Hyalangium ruber: one gene and its partners. The protein of the gene in region 2 interacts with the protein of the main gene of each other region in a pairwise test. Links are inferred from orthologs where the notes say so. Each region holds a gene or a part of one and is shown on either strand. Other genes may lie near its edges. The genes, in order: SYV04_RS17940, rlmB and tsaE.

Region 1 (2,986 bases), on a different replicon or contig from region 2:
CTGTTCATCGATCCGGACCTGGACCAGGTGCGCGCGGCGCACAAGGTGGACGCCGACCGCATCGAGATCCACACCGGGCGCTACTGCGAGGCGCGCAACGAGCGCGAGCGGGGGCGGGAGCTGAGCCGCATCCTCGACGCTTCCAAGGCCGCCGCGAAGCTGGGCATGAGCGTGGCCGCCGGACACGGGCTCAACTACGACAACGTGCAGCCGGTCGCGCGTATCAAGGAGATCGACGAGCTGAACATCGGGCACGCCATCGTGGGACGGGCGGTGCTGGTGGGCTTCGAGCGCGCGGTGCGTGAGATGTTGGAGTTGATGCGCAACCCGGGGTAGGGCGATGGCGATCGTCGGCCTGGGGATGGATATCTGCTCGGTGGAGCGCATCCAGCGCATCCTCCAGGGCCCGCGCGCCCAGCGCTTCCTGGAGCGCGTGTATACGGACGCCGAGCGGGCCCTGTGCGGGGCTCGGGCCGACTCGGCCAGCGCCTATGCCGCGCGCTTCGCCGCCAAGGAGGCCCTGGTGAAGGCGCTCGGGGCACCGCCGGGCATCCGCTGGCGGGACATGGAGGTGGTGCGCGGCGCCGGCATGCCTCGGTTCGTGGTGAGCGGCGTGGCCCGAGAGGTGATGGAGCAGCGGCGGGTGGACGCGCTGCTGACGATGACCCATGACGCGGGGGTGGCCGCGGCCACCGTCATCCTGCAGGAGCGAGCCTAGCGATGCAGAGCGTCCTCACCGCCGCACAGATGCGCGAGGCCGAGCAGGCCGCCGAGGCCCAGCATGGAATGCCCTCGGCGCTGCTCATGGAGAACGCGGGCCGGGCGTTGGCGGAGGCGGCTCGGAGCGTGGCGGGCCCGGGTGGGCGCTTCTCCGTGGTCTGCGGGCCGGGCAACAACGGTGGGGATGGGCTGGTGGCCGCGCGTTTTCTCCGAGAGGGTGGGGCGCGCGTGGACGTGGCGCTGGTGGGCGACCGGGCGAAGATGACGGCCGAGGCGAAGCGCAACCTGCGAGCGCTCGAGGCCGATGGCTTCACCGCGCAGGGCTTGGAGGCGCTGCCGACGCTGGGGAGAGGGGACGTGGTGGTGGATGCCCTCTTCGGCACGGGGCTCAGCCGGGCGCCCGCCGGGGAGTTCGCGGATGCCATCCATCGCATCGACGGGTGGCGGGCGGCGGGGGCGAAGGTGGTGGCCGCCGATGTCCCTTCCGGGCTTCAGAGTGATACCGGTGAGGCCTTCACGCCGTGTGTGGAGGCAGACGTCACCGTCTCCTTTGGGCTGCTGAAGCGGGGACAGGTGCTGGAGCCGGGCGCCTCTCGCTGTGGCGAGCTGCGGCGCGTGGACATCGGTCTTTCTCCCGCGACGTTGCATGCCCTCACCGGGCTGGTGCCGAGGCTCGTGGAGGAGGCGGACGCCCGTGGCGTGCTACCCCCTCGTCGTGCGGATTCCCACAAGGGGACGTACGGGCACGTGCTGGTGGTGGCGGGCAGCCGGGGCAAGACGGGCGCCGCGGCCATGGCGGCCCGTTCGGCTCTGCGCTCGGGGGCGGGGCTCGTCTCCGTGGCCACCCGCGCGGAGGTGGTCGACACCGTCCTGTCCTTCGCGCCCGAGCTGATGGGGATTCCGCTGGAGGCCTCGGGGCCCCTGGGCCTCGCGGACCTGGAGCCCCTGCTGGCCGCGGCCGAGGGCAAGGATGCGCTGGTCATCGGCCCGGGCATCCCCCGAGGGCCGGAGACGGGCAAGCTCATCGCCGAACTGCTCGCGCGCGTGGAGGCGCCCGTGGTGCTCGATGCGGACGCGCTCAACGCCGTGGCCACGGACCTGAGCGCCTTGCGTGGCGCGAAGCGGCAAGTCGTGCTCACGCCGCACCCGGGCGAGATGGCCCGGCTCACGGGGCGCTCCACCAAAGAGGTCCAGGCCCACCGCCTGGAGTTGGCCCGGGAGTTCGCGATGGAGCACGGGGTGACGCTCGTCCTCAAGGGCACGCGGACCCTCACCGTGAGTGCGGACGGGGACCTCTACATCAACCCCACCGGAAACCCCGGCATGGCCACCGGAGGCACGGGAGATGTGCTCTCGGGCATCTGCGGCGCGTTCCTCGCCCAGGGCTTCCAGGTGCCCGATGCCATCTGGGCGGCGGTCTACGTCCACGGCCTCGCGGGAGACCTCGCGGCGGGCAAGCGCGGGAAGGTGGGGCTCATCGCCACCGATCTCATCAAGGGCCTCTGTGACGTCTGGACGCGGTGGGACCGATGAGCGCGCCGACCCTGACGCGCACCGTGCGCTCGGAGTCTCCCGAGGAGACGCACCGCCTTGGCGTGAGGCTGGGCGAGCTGCTCCAGCCGGGGGACTTCGTCGGGCTCATTGGCGACCTGGGCGCGGGCAAGACGCACCTGGTGCGCGGGGTGGCCCAGGGAGCCCAGGTGCCACGCTCCGAGGTGGCCAGCCCCACCTTCGCCATCGTCTACCCGTACAACGGGCGCATTCCGCTGCACCACGCGGACCTCTACCGCATCGCGGACTATGACGAGCTGTACGCCACCGGCTTCCTCGATCTGCTCGGAGGCGAGAGCGCGGTGCTGGTCGAATGGCTGGACCGGATCCCCGAGGCGGCGCCGCGCGAGTACCTGCGCATCACCCTGCGCCCCTCGGGAGAAGACGCGCGAGAGCTGCACGCCGAGGCCTTTGGACCCAGGCCCGCGGAGCTGCTCACCGCTTGGCTCGCGTGAGCCGGAAGGGCGCTAGCCCACCACCGCGAGATCCGACAGGCGCCAGCGGTGAAGCACGAGCTTGCCGTCCACGCCGATGACCTCCTCCTCGGAGACCTCGTTCCACGCGGTCTGGTTGCCGCACAGCACCTCGCTGGCGATGAGCAGCTGGTTGAGCTGCGTGCCGTGCCGGATCGGCGCCGAAGTCGTGCAGGTCGACGAGCGGCGACCGTCGGAGATGTAGAGCGTGCGGTGCCGCCGCGTGGCCACCATCACCTCGC
Region 2 (4,227 bases):
CTCCTTCTCCATGGCCACCGGAGTAATGAGCTCCACCTCGATGGCGATGTTGTCGCCCGGCATCACCATCTCCACGTTCTCCGGCAGCTTCACCGTGCCCGTCACGTCCGTGGTGCGGAAGTAGAACTGGGGACGGTAGCCCTTGAAGAACGGCGTGTGACGGCCTCCCTCTTCCTTCGTCAGCACGTACACCTGCGCCTTGAACTTGGTGTGCGGCATGATGCTGCCCGGCTTGGCCAGCACCTGCCCGCGCTCCAGGTCCTCACGCTTCAGACCGCGCAGCAGCGCCCCGATGTTGTCTCCCGCCATGCCCTCGTCCAGCAGCTTGCGGAACATTTCCACACCGGTGATGACCGTCTTCTGCGTCGGGCGGATACCGACAATTTCAACTTCCTCGCCCACCTTGATCTTGCCGCGCTCCACGCGGCCAGTGGCCACGGTGCCACGGCCGGCGATGGAGAACACGTCCTCCACCGGCATCAGGAAGGGCTTGTCGGTGGCGCGCTGCGGGGTGGGGATGTAGCTGTCCACCGCCTCCATCAGCTTGAGGATGGCTCCCTCGCCAATCTCGCCGGCGTCACCCTCCAGCGCCTTGAGCGCGCTGCCGGGGATGATGGGGATCTGGTCGCCCGGGAAGTCGTACTTCTTGAGCAGGTCGCGAACCTCCATCTCCACCAGCTCGCGCAGCTCCGGGTCGTCCAGCATGTCCACCTTGTTCAGGAAGACGACGATGTAGGGCACGCCCACCTGCCGCGCCAGCAGGATGTGCTCGCGCGTCTGGGGCATCGGGCCGTCAGCCGCGGACACCACCAGGATGGCGCCGTCCATCTGCGCCGCGCCCGTGATCATGTTCTTCACGTAGTCGGCGTGGCCCGGGCAGTCGACGTGGGCGTAGTGGCGGTTCTTGGTCTGGTACTCCACGTGGGCCGTGGAGATGGTGATGCCGCGCTCACGCTCCTCGGGGGCCTTGTCGATCTGGTCATAGGCCAGGAACGTGGCGCCGCCCGTCTTGGCCAGCACCTTGGTGATGGCGGCGGTCAGCGACGTCTTGCCGTGGTCCACGTGTCCAATCGTACCGATGTTCACGTGGGGCTTGTTTCGCTCGAACTTCTCCTTAGCCATGACACTCCTCTAGAGAGAAATGGAGCCCTGAACCAGGATTGAACTGGTGACCTCATCCTTACCAAGGATGCGCTCTGCCAACTGAGCTATCAGGGCTTGGAACTGCACAACAACGGGTTGGAGCGGGAAATGGGACTCGAACCCACGACATTCAGCTTGGAAGGCTGACGCTCTACCAACTGAGCTATTCCCGCGTTGACCGATGGAGGGAGATGGATTCGAACCATCGAAGGCGTAGAGCCGGCAGATTTACAGTCTGCTCCCTTTGGCCGCTTGGGTATCCCTCCGTAAGCTTTCCTCTAACCACGACTGCCTACTTCTTACTGCCCCGCTACTTCTTTTCTTCCGTCCGGGCCCTCATCCGCGGCCCCGTCCCTTGGCCGGCGGCGGGACTTGAACCCGCGACCTACTGATTACAAATCAGTTGCTCTACCGACTGAGCTACACCGGCGTTACTCCGGCTGCCCCACCCTACCCCTACCACCCCTCCGGTCACCGTCGGCCACCCGGTTTCCGGCGTCGAAAGGCGGGCCCTTTTAGAGACCCTGACCGCCTAAAGTCAAGGAGATTGATCCCTTGAGCGGCCACCCGACGACAATCCCCCGCCCCGTTGGCGGGCAACCTCGTATAGCAGAATCGCCGCCGAAACGGACGCATTCAGAGAACCGACCTGACCCGTCATGGGAATCCGCAGGCGGAAGTCGCAGTGCTTGAGCACCCCTTCTCGAACCCCTGCTCCCTCGGCACCCACCACGAGCGCCAGCGGACCGTCCAGGCGAGCCTTCCACATGGGCTCATTCCCTTCGGGGTCCGCTGCGGCCGTCCACAGGCCTGCTTCCTTGAGTTCTTCCAGGGCGCGCGAGATGTTCACCACCCGGACGATCGGACAGTGCTCCACCGCCCCCGCCGAGGCCTTGGCTACCACCCCGGTCACCTGGACCGCCCGGTCCTTGCCGATGACGACGCCGTGGGCGCCCAGCGCATGCGCCGAACGGATGATGGCTCCAAAGTTGTGCGGGTCCTGGATGCCGTCCAGCACCACCAGCAGGGGCGGCCTCCCGCTCGCCTGGGCCGCTTCAAGGACGTCGGGCAGTTCGGCGTATCGGAAGCCCCGAAGCTCCGCCACTACTCCCTGATGCACCCCGCCGTCCGCGAGTGTCGCCAAGCGCTCGCGCACCACCCGCTCCACCCGAATGCCCGCATCCCGGGCCCGACTGAGGATCTCCGCCGCTGCTCGAGAGCCGAGCTGCCCTTCGGTGATGTAGAGGCGCTCCACCTCGTCCGAGCGTGCCCGCAGAGCCTCCAGCACGGGGTTCACTCCGTAGACGTAGCGCTGCTCTCGCTCGCGCGGCTCGCTGCTCCGGGGCGGACGGTCACGCATAGGGCCTACTGGACCTCGACTGGAACGGAGACGGTCTTCTGCTGGCGGGCGCAGATCTTCTCCGTGCAGATGAAGAAGGTGAGCTTCGCGTCCACCGTCCCCTGGCCAGCGGCCTCCGCCGTGAAGGGCACCTCGAAGCGCGGATCCACGAACGCCTGCCCCTCGGCCTTCTTCGCCACCGAGTCCGTCCGGGTCAGATCCGCCTTGGCCGGCGCCAGCTGTGTGCCCTTCACCTGCAGCTTCAGCGGGGCCTCGTCCGACACGTGCGCGCCGCCCTTGCTCTTGATGGCGAGCACGAAGACGCCCTTCTCTCCCGCCTTCACCTTCGTGGAGCTACCCTCGGTGCTGACCTCATAGAGCGAAGCGGGATCCACCTCGTCCCCGGCGCGAGCCTGGGTACAAGCGACGGCCACCCACAGGGCAGCGATGGGACCAAGACGACGCAAGTGCAGCATGGGACGTTCTCCTCGTTGACCGGGCAAGCGTATAGCCACCCTTCCGACGCGCTGGGAGACTTTTCTCTTCATCTCCCTCCAGACGACACCTTCCGGGAAGCTCGCCCTGGGACCTTGCGACGGGTCGAGCCCGGCTCACGCTCGGTTGTCCCAACGGCCCCTTCAACCCCCTCGGCAGGCGGCTGATCGATTCGAGGCGCGCCGTTCACCAGCGCCTCCGCCCGCTCGATGAGCGGCGTGGCGAGATCCATCCCCGTGGCGGCCTCCATGTCTGGCAGGGCCGGAGAGCTGTTCACCTCGAAGACCTTGGGCTTCCCCTTCACGTCCAGCATGTCCACCGCCGCGACCTCGAGCCCCACCAGCCGCGCCGTCCGCTCCGCTACCCCACGCCAGGCCTCCGTCAGCTCGGCAGCCTCCAGCCTCGCGCCCTGCGTCAGCGTGTGAGACAGCCGCCCCACCCTCGGCCGGCGCCAGACCGCCGCCACCGCACGCCCTCCTACCACCAGCACCCGCACGTCCTTGCCGGTGTGCTTCACGTACTGCTGCACCACGAGGTTGTGCCCCAGCCCCAGCACGGCCTCCAGCGCCGCCTCCAGCGACTGGAGGCTCTCGCACACCATCACCCCGTGCTTCTCCTGCCCCTGCAGGAGCTTCACCAGCACCGGCACCCCGCCCACCAGCCCCACCATCGCCTTGAGGTCCGCCGCCTCGCGCGCCATCACCGTGGCCGGAATATCGATGCCTTGGGCCGACAGCAGTTGCAGCGAGCGCATCTTGTTGCGCGACTGCGCGATGGCCTGCGCCGTGTTCATCAGCGGCACGCCGCGGATGCCGAACTGGTTCACCACCGCCAGCCCATAGCTGTTGATGGACTGGGCGATGCGCGGGATCACCACGTCACACGGCGGCAGCTTCTTGCGCTTGTAGTAAAGGTTCGCGCTGCGCCCATCCAGGTGCATCTCCACCCGGCCCGGGTTCAGCACGCGCACCTGGTGCCCCCGCTCTCGCCCAGCCTCGACCAGACGCCGAGTGGACGGAATGGAAGCGGAGCGCGAGAGGATCGTGATCTTCATGGGCGGAGGCGGCGTTACCCCTCTTAGTCGCCGCCCCGCCCCGGGTAAAGCCACTCCAGACTACTTGCGCTGCACCGCCCGGGCCTCGACCTTGATCGGGTTGGCGTCGGTCGACGCCCGGATGCGCTCGCACGTAGAGCCCTGGAACAGGACACCCTCGTCCGTCAGCGTCCAGGTATCCGAGCCCCCAGGCGTG
Region 3 (4,466 bases), on a different replicon or contig from region 2:
CCGAGGCGAAGCGCAACCTGCGAGCGCTCGAGGCCGATGGCTTCACCGCGCAGGGCTTGGAGGCGCTGCCGACGCTGGGGAGAGGGGACGTGGTGGTGGATGCCCTCTTCGGCACGGGGCTCAGCCGGGCGCCCGCCGGGGAGTTCGCGGATGCCATCCATCGCATCGACGGGTGGCGGGCGGCGGGGGCGAAGGTGGTGGCCGCCGATGTCCCTTCCGGGCTTCAGAGTGATACCGGTGAGGCCTTCACGCCGTGTGTGGAGGCAGACGTCACCGTCTCCTTTGGGCTGCTGAAGCGGGGACAGGTGCTGGAGCCGGGCGCCTCTCGCTGTGGCGAGCTGCGGCGCGTGGACATCGGTCTTTCTCCCGCGACGTTGCATGCCCTCACCGGGCTGGTGCCGAGGCTCGTGGAGGAGGCGGACGCCCGTGGCGTGCTACCCCCTCGTCGTGCGGATTCCCACAAGGGGACGTACGGGCACGTGCTGGTGGTGGCGGGCAGCCGGGGCAAGACGGGCGCCGCGGCCATGGCGGCCCGTTCGGCTCTGCGCTCGGGGGCGGGGCTCGTCTCCGTGGCCACCCGCGCGGAGGTGGTCGACACCGTCCTGTCCTTCGCGCCCGAGCTGATGGGGATTCCGCTGGAGGCCTCGGGGCCCCTGGGCCTCGCGGACCTGGAGCCCCTGCTGGCCGCGGCCGAGGGCAAGGATGCGCTGGTCATCGGCCCGGGCATCCCCCGAGGGCCGGAGACGGGCAAGCTCATCGCCGAACTGCTCGCGCGCGTGGAGGCGCCCGTGGTGCTCGATGCGGACGCGCTCAACGCCGTGGCCACGGACCTGAGCGCCTTGCGTGGCGCGAAGCGGCAAGTCGTGCTCACGCCGCACCCGGGCGAGATGGCCCGGCTCACGGGGCGCTCCACCAAAGAGGTCCAGGCCCACCGCCTGGAGTTGGCCCGGGAGTTCGCGATGGAGCACGGGGTGACGCTCGTCCTCAAGGGCACGCGGACCCTCACCGTGAGTGCGGACGGGGACCTCTACATCAACCCCACCGGAAACCCCGGCATGGCCACCGGAGGCACGGGAGATGTGCTCTCGGGCATCTGCGGCGCGTTCCTCGCCCAGGGCTTCCAGGTGCCCGATGCCATCTGGGCGGCGGTCTACGTCCACGGCCTCGCGGGAGACCTCGCGGCGGGCAAGCGCGGGAAGGTGGGGCTCATCGCCACCGATCTCATCAAGGGCCTCTGTGACGTCTGGACGCGGTGGGACCGATGAGCGCGCCGACCCTGACGCGCACCGTGCGCTCGGAGTCTCCCGAGGAGACGCACCGCCTTGGCGTGAGGCTGGGCGAGCTGCTCCAGCCGGGGGACTTCGTCGGGCTCATTGGCGACCTGGGCGCGGGCAAGACGCACCTGGTGCGCGGGGTGGCCCAGGGAGCCCAGGTGCCACGCTCCGAGGTGGCCAGCCCCACCTTCGCCATCGTCTACCCGTACAACGGGCGCATTCCGCTGCACCACGCGGACCTCTACCGCATCGCGGACTATGACGAGCTGTACGCCACCGGCTTCCTCGATCTGCTCGGAGGCGAGAGCGCGGTGCTGGTCGAATGGCTGGACCGGATCCCCGAGGCGGCGCCGCGCGAGTACCTGCGCATCACCCTGCGCCCCTCGGGAGAAGACGCGCGAGAGCTGCACGCCGAGGCCTTTGGACCCAGGCCCGCGGAGCTGCTCACCGCTTGGCTCGCGTGAGCCGGAAGGGCGCTAGCCCACCACCGCGAGATCCGACAGGCGCCAGCGGTGAAGCACGAGCTTGCCGTCCACGCCGATGACCTCCTCCTCGGAGACCTCGTTCCACGCGGTCTGGTTGCCGCACAGCACCTCGCTGGCGATGAGCAGCTGGTTGAGCTGCGTGCCGTGCCGGATCGGCGCCGAAGTCGTGCAGGTCGACGAGCGGCGACCGTCGGAGATGTAGAGCGTGCGGTGCCGCCGCGTGGCCACCATCACCTCGCCATTGGTCACCAGGAAGTTCATCGCCGAGCGATCCTTGCCCGGCTCGTCCGTGAGGGCGGCCACCAGCCCCATCGTCTCCGCCAGCGCGCTGGCCACGTCCTCCAGCCGCACCGAGTCGTCCACGTTCCCGCGCGCCGACAGCCGGGTGAGGAAGATGTGGAAGCAGCGCTCCGAGTCCGTCGTCCCGCGAATGTTCGTGCGCAGATCCGGCCGGATGAGCGCCTCCACCGAGGAGCGATGCCGCTCGAAGTCCTTCAGCGTGCCGTTGTGGACGAAGGACCAGCGGCCCAGCAGGAAGGGGTGCGAGTTGCGCAGCTCGACGGCTCCCACGGAGGCCTGCCGGACGTGCGCGACCACCGTGTGGGAAGACACCAGGCTGCTCACCCGGTGGAAGTCCGGGTCGCTGTGGGCCGGGCCCACCCCGTGCGCGGTGAGGGGGCGCTGCTCGACTCCATACGCGGCGATTCCCCAGCCGTCCTTGTGCTCACGCGACTGGATGACAAGAGAGTTCTTCTCCGTCACCAGGGCGGGATGGACAGCAGCGGGAACTGAGGAACGAAATCCAAACAGGCGGCACATAGCGCTCGAACGACGGAATAATAACGGCCGGCCCCGACGAGAGGCTTTATGTCCTCCCGCCTGGGCTGAACTGTCAAGAAGGAGGGTCCCCCCCTCAAGTACAGTGTGTCACTCCGTCTCGAATGACAACACGGCCTGCTTTCAACACCGTCCGAGCGTGGTTCACTCCGAGGTGGTAGGGCAGGTGCCGGTAGTTTGAACACGAAAAGACAACCAGGTCGGCAATGTCTCCCACCGCCAGCCGACCGTGAGAGGCCAGGCCCAGCGCCAGCGCGGCGCCTCGGGTGGCCGCCCAGTACGCCTCGGCCGCCGTCAGCCCGTTCTCCAGGCAGGCGAGCCCCAGCGCCAGGGGAAGGTTCTCCGTCATCGCCGAACCAGGATTGACGTTGGTGCCCAAAGCGACGTTGACCCCCGCCTCGCGCAGCTTCCGGCCGGGCGCGTAGGGGCGCATGCGCAGGAAGAGGGTGGAGGTAGGCACCAGGACGGCGGTGACGTCCGCTGTGGCCAGCGCACGGATACCCGCCTCGCTCACCTGCTCCAGGTGGTCCACGGTGGCGGCCCCCAGCTCGGCGGCCAGCTCGGCGCCTCCGCCCGAGGTGAGCTGATCTCCGTGCAGGCGCGGCCGCAAGCCCAGCGCCTTCGCGGCGATGAGCAGCCGGCGGGCTTCGTCCGGGGTGAAGGCGCTCTGCTCGACGAAGATGTCGCAGAAGCGCGCCAGGCCCTCCTTCGCCACGGCGGGAAGGATTTCGCGAACGCACAGCTCCACGTACTCCTCGCGGCGGCCCTTGTACTCCTCCGGCACCGCGTGGGCGCACAGCAGCGTGGGCACCAGCTCCACCGGCGAGAGCGTCGAGAGCTGGCGCACCGCGCGCAGCATCTTCAGCTCGTTCTCCACGTCGAGCCCGTAGCCGCTCTTCACCTCCGCCGTCGTGACGCCGTACTCCAGCAGGCGCTGGAGGCGGGGCAGGGCGAGGCGCACCAGCTCCTCCTGGCTCGCCGCGCGCGTGGCGCGCACGGTGCTGAGGATGCCGCCGCCCGCCTGGGCGATCTCGAGATAGGTGGCGCCCTGGCAGCGCAGGTCGAACTCGGTGGAGCGCTCGCCCGCGAAGACCAGGTGCGTGTGCGGATCCACGAAGCCCGGGCCCACCATGCACCCCTGGGCATCCAGCACCTCGGTGCCCGAGTCCACGGCGCCGGGGGGCAGCTCCTCCTCGCGGCCCACCCAGGCCACGCGGCCCCCGCGCACCCCCACGCAGGCACGCGGGCGGGCGGTGAGCGCCTGTTCGGCGGGCTCGCGGTGCGTGCCCTCCAGGGTGAGCACCTCGGAGGTGTTGCGGACGAGCAGCGCCAGCGGCTCCATGCTCAGCGCCCCCACCGCGCCCCGACGATGGGGACGTTCCAGCTCGCCTCGCTCAGCACGTTCGCCCGGCCGAAGCCTCCGGAGAACTCGATCTTGTCCACCTTGCCCAGCGGGATCTGAAACACCAAGGCGCCTCCGTAGTACAGCGCGGTGTTGCTCTCCGCCTCGTTGAAGACCTGATGCACGCCGAAGAAGGGCACCAGTCCCAGGGCGACCCGCGGCTCCGGGCAGAAGTAGAGGGCGCTGGAGGCCTCGGCGCCGAGGATGCTCCCGGGCCCGCCCCGGGTCTCGATGCCGAAGTCCGTGGCCCCCCGCACCACGACCGCGGGGGCGATGCCCAACTGCTCCGTGCCGTACCAGGTCGACAGACCCCCGTACACGCCATAGCCCGGCAGCGGCAGCGGGTAGTAGATCTCTCCATTCACCCCCAGGTGCATGGAGAGCTTCTCGTTGAAGTGCCGGGTGACGGCGAAGTCGTAGGCCATCGACCACTGCCGCGTCGAGAAGCTGGCCTGGTCTCCGCCAAAG

Evidence for each region.
Region 1: the proteins of rlmB (region 2) and SYV04_RS17940 interact in binary tests that used the Escherichia coli proteins (3 or more experiments, as listed by UniProt). The link is inferred for Hyalangium ruber from one-to-one orthologs.
Region 3: the proteins of rlmB (region 2) and tsaE interact in binary tests that used the Escherichia coli proteins (3 or more experiments, as listed by UniProt). The link is inferred for Hyalangium ruber from one-to-one orthologs.

What each region holds. Positions count from the first base shown.
Region 1 is NZ_JAXIVS010000005.1:588,930-591,915, reverse strand. It holds SYV04_RS17940 (NAD(P)H-hydrate dehydratase), read left to right. Parts: upstream 1-720; coding sequence 721-2,253; downstream 2,254-2,986. Other genes in the region: SYV04_RS17930 (class II glutamine amidotransferase), read right to left, coding at 2,739-2,986; tsaE (tRNA (adenosine(37)-N6)-threonylcarbamoyltransferase complex ATPase subunit type 1 TsaE), read left to right, coding at 2,250-2,726; acpS (holo-ACP synthase), read left to right, coding at 341-718; SYV04_RS17950 (pyridoxine 5'-phosphate synthase), read left to right, coding at 1-336. UniProt on the Escherichia coli protein: Bifunctional enzyme that catalyzes the epimerization of the S- and R-forms of NAD(P)HX and the dehydration of the S-form of NAD(P)HX at the expense of ADP, which is converted to AMP.
Region 2 is NZ_JAXIVS010000012.1:316,215-320,441, forward strand. The notes cover bases 593-3,352. They hold rlmB (23S rRNA (guanosine(2251)-2'-O)-methyltransferase RlmB), read right to left. Parts: upstream 2,504-3,352; coding sequence 1,682-2,503; downstream 593-1,681. Other genes in these bases: tuf (elongation factor Tu), read right to left, coding at 593-1,122; SYV04_RS31220 (hypothetical protein), read right to left, coding at 2,509-2,958; SYV04_RS31225 (ATP-grasp domain-containing protein), read right to left, coding at 3,027-3,352. In the rest of the region: more of tuf, read right to left, coding at 1-592; more of SYV04_RS31225, read right to left, coding at 3,353-4,031; adventurous gliding motility lipoprotein CglB, read right to left, coding at 4,092-4,227. UniProt on the Escherichia coli protein: Specifically methylates the ribose of guanosine 2251 in 23S rRNA.
Region 3 is NZ_JAXIVS010000005.1:586,462-590,927, reverse strand. The notes cover bases 1-2,999. They hold tsaE (tRNA (adenosine(37)-N6)-threonylcarbamoyltransferase complex ATPase subunit type 1 TsaE), read left to right. Parts: upstream 1-1,261; coding sequence 1,262-1,738; downstream 1,739-2,999. Other genes in these bases: hutI (imidazolonepropionase), read right to left, coding at 2,673-2,999; SYV04_RS17930 (class II glutamine amidotransferase), read right to left, coding at 1,751-2,578; SYV04_RS17940 (NAD(P)H-hydrate dehydratase), read left to right, coding at 1-1,265. In the rest of the region: more of hutI, read right to left, coding at 3,000-3,938; SYV04_RS17920 (hypothetical protein), read right to left, coding at 3,941-4,466. UniProt on the Escherichia coli protein: Required for the formation of a threonylcarbamoyl group on adenosine at position 37 (t(6)A37) in tRNAs that read codons beginning with adenine.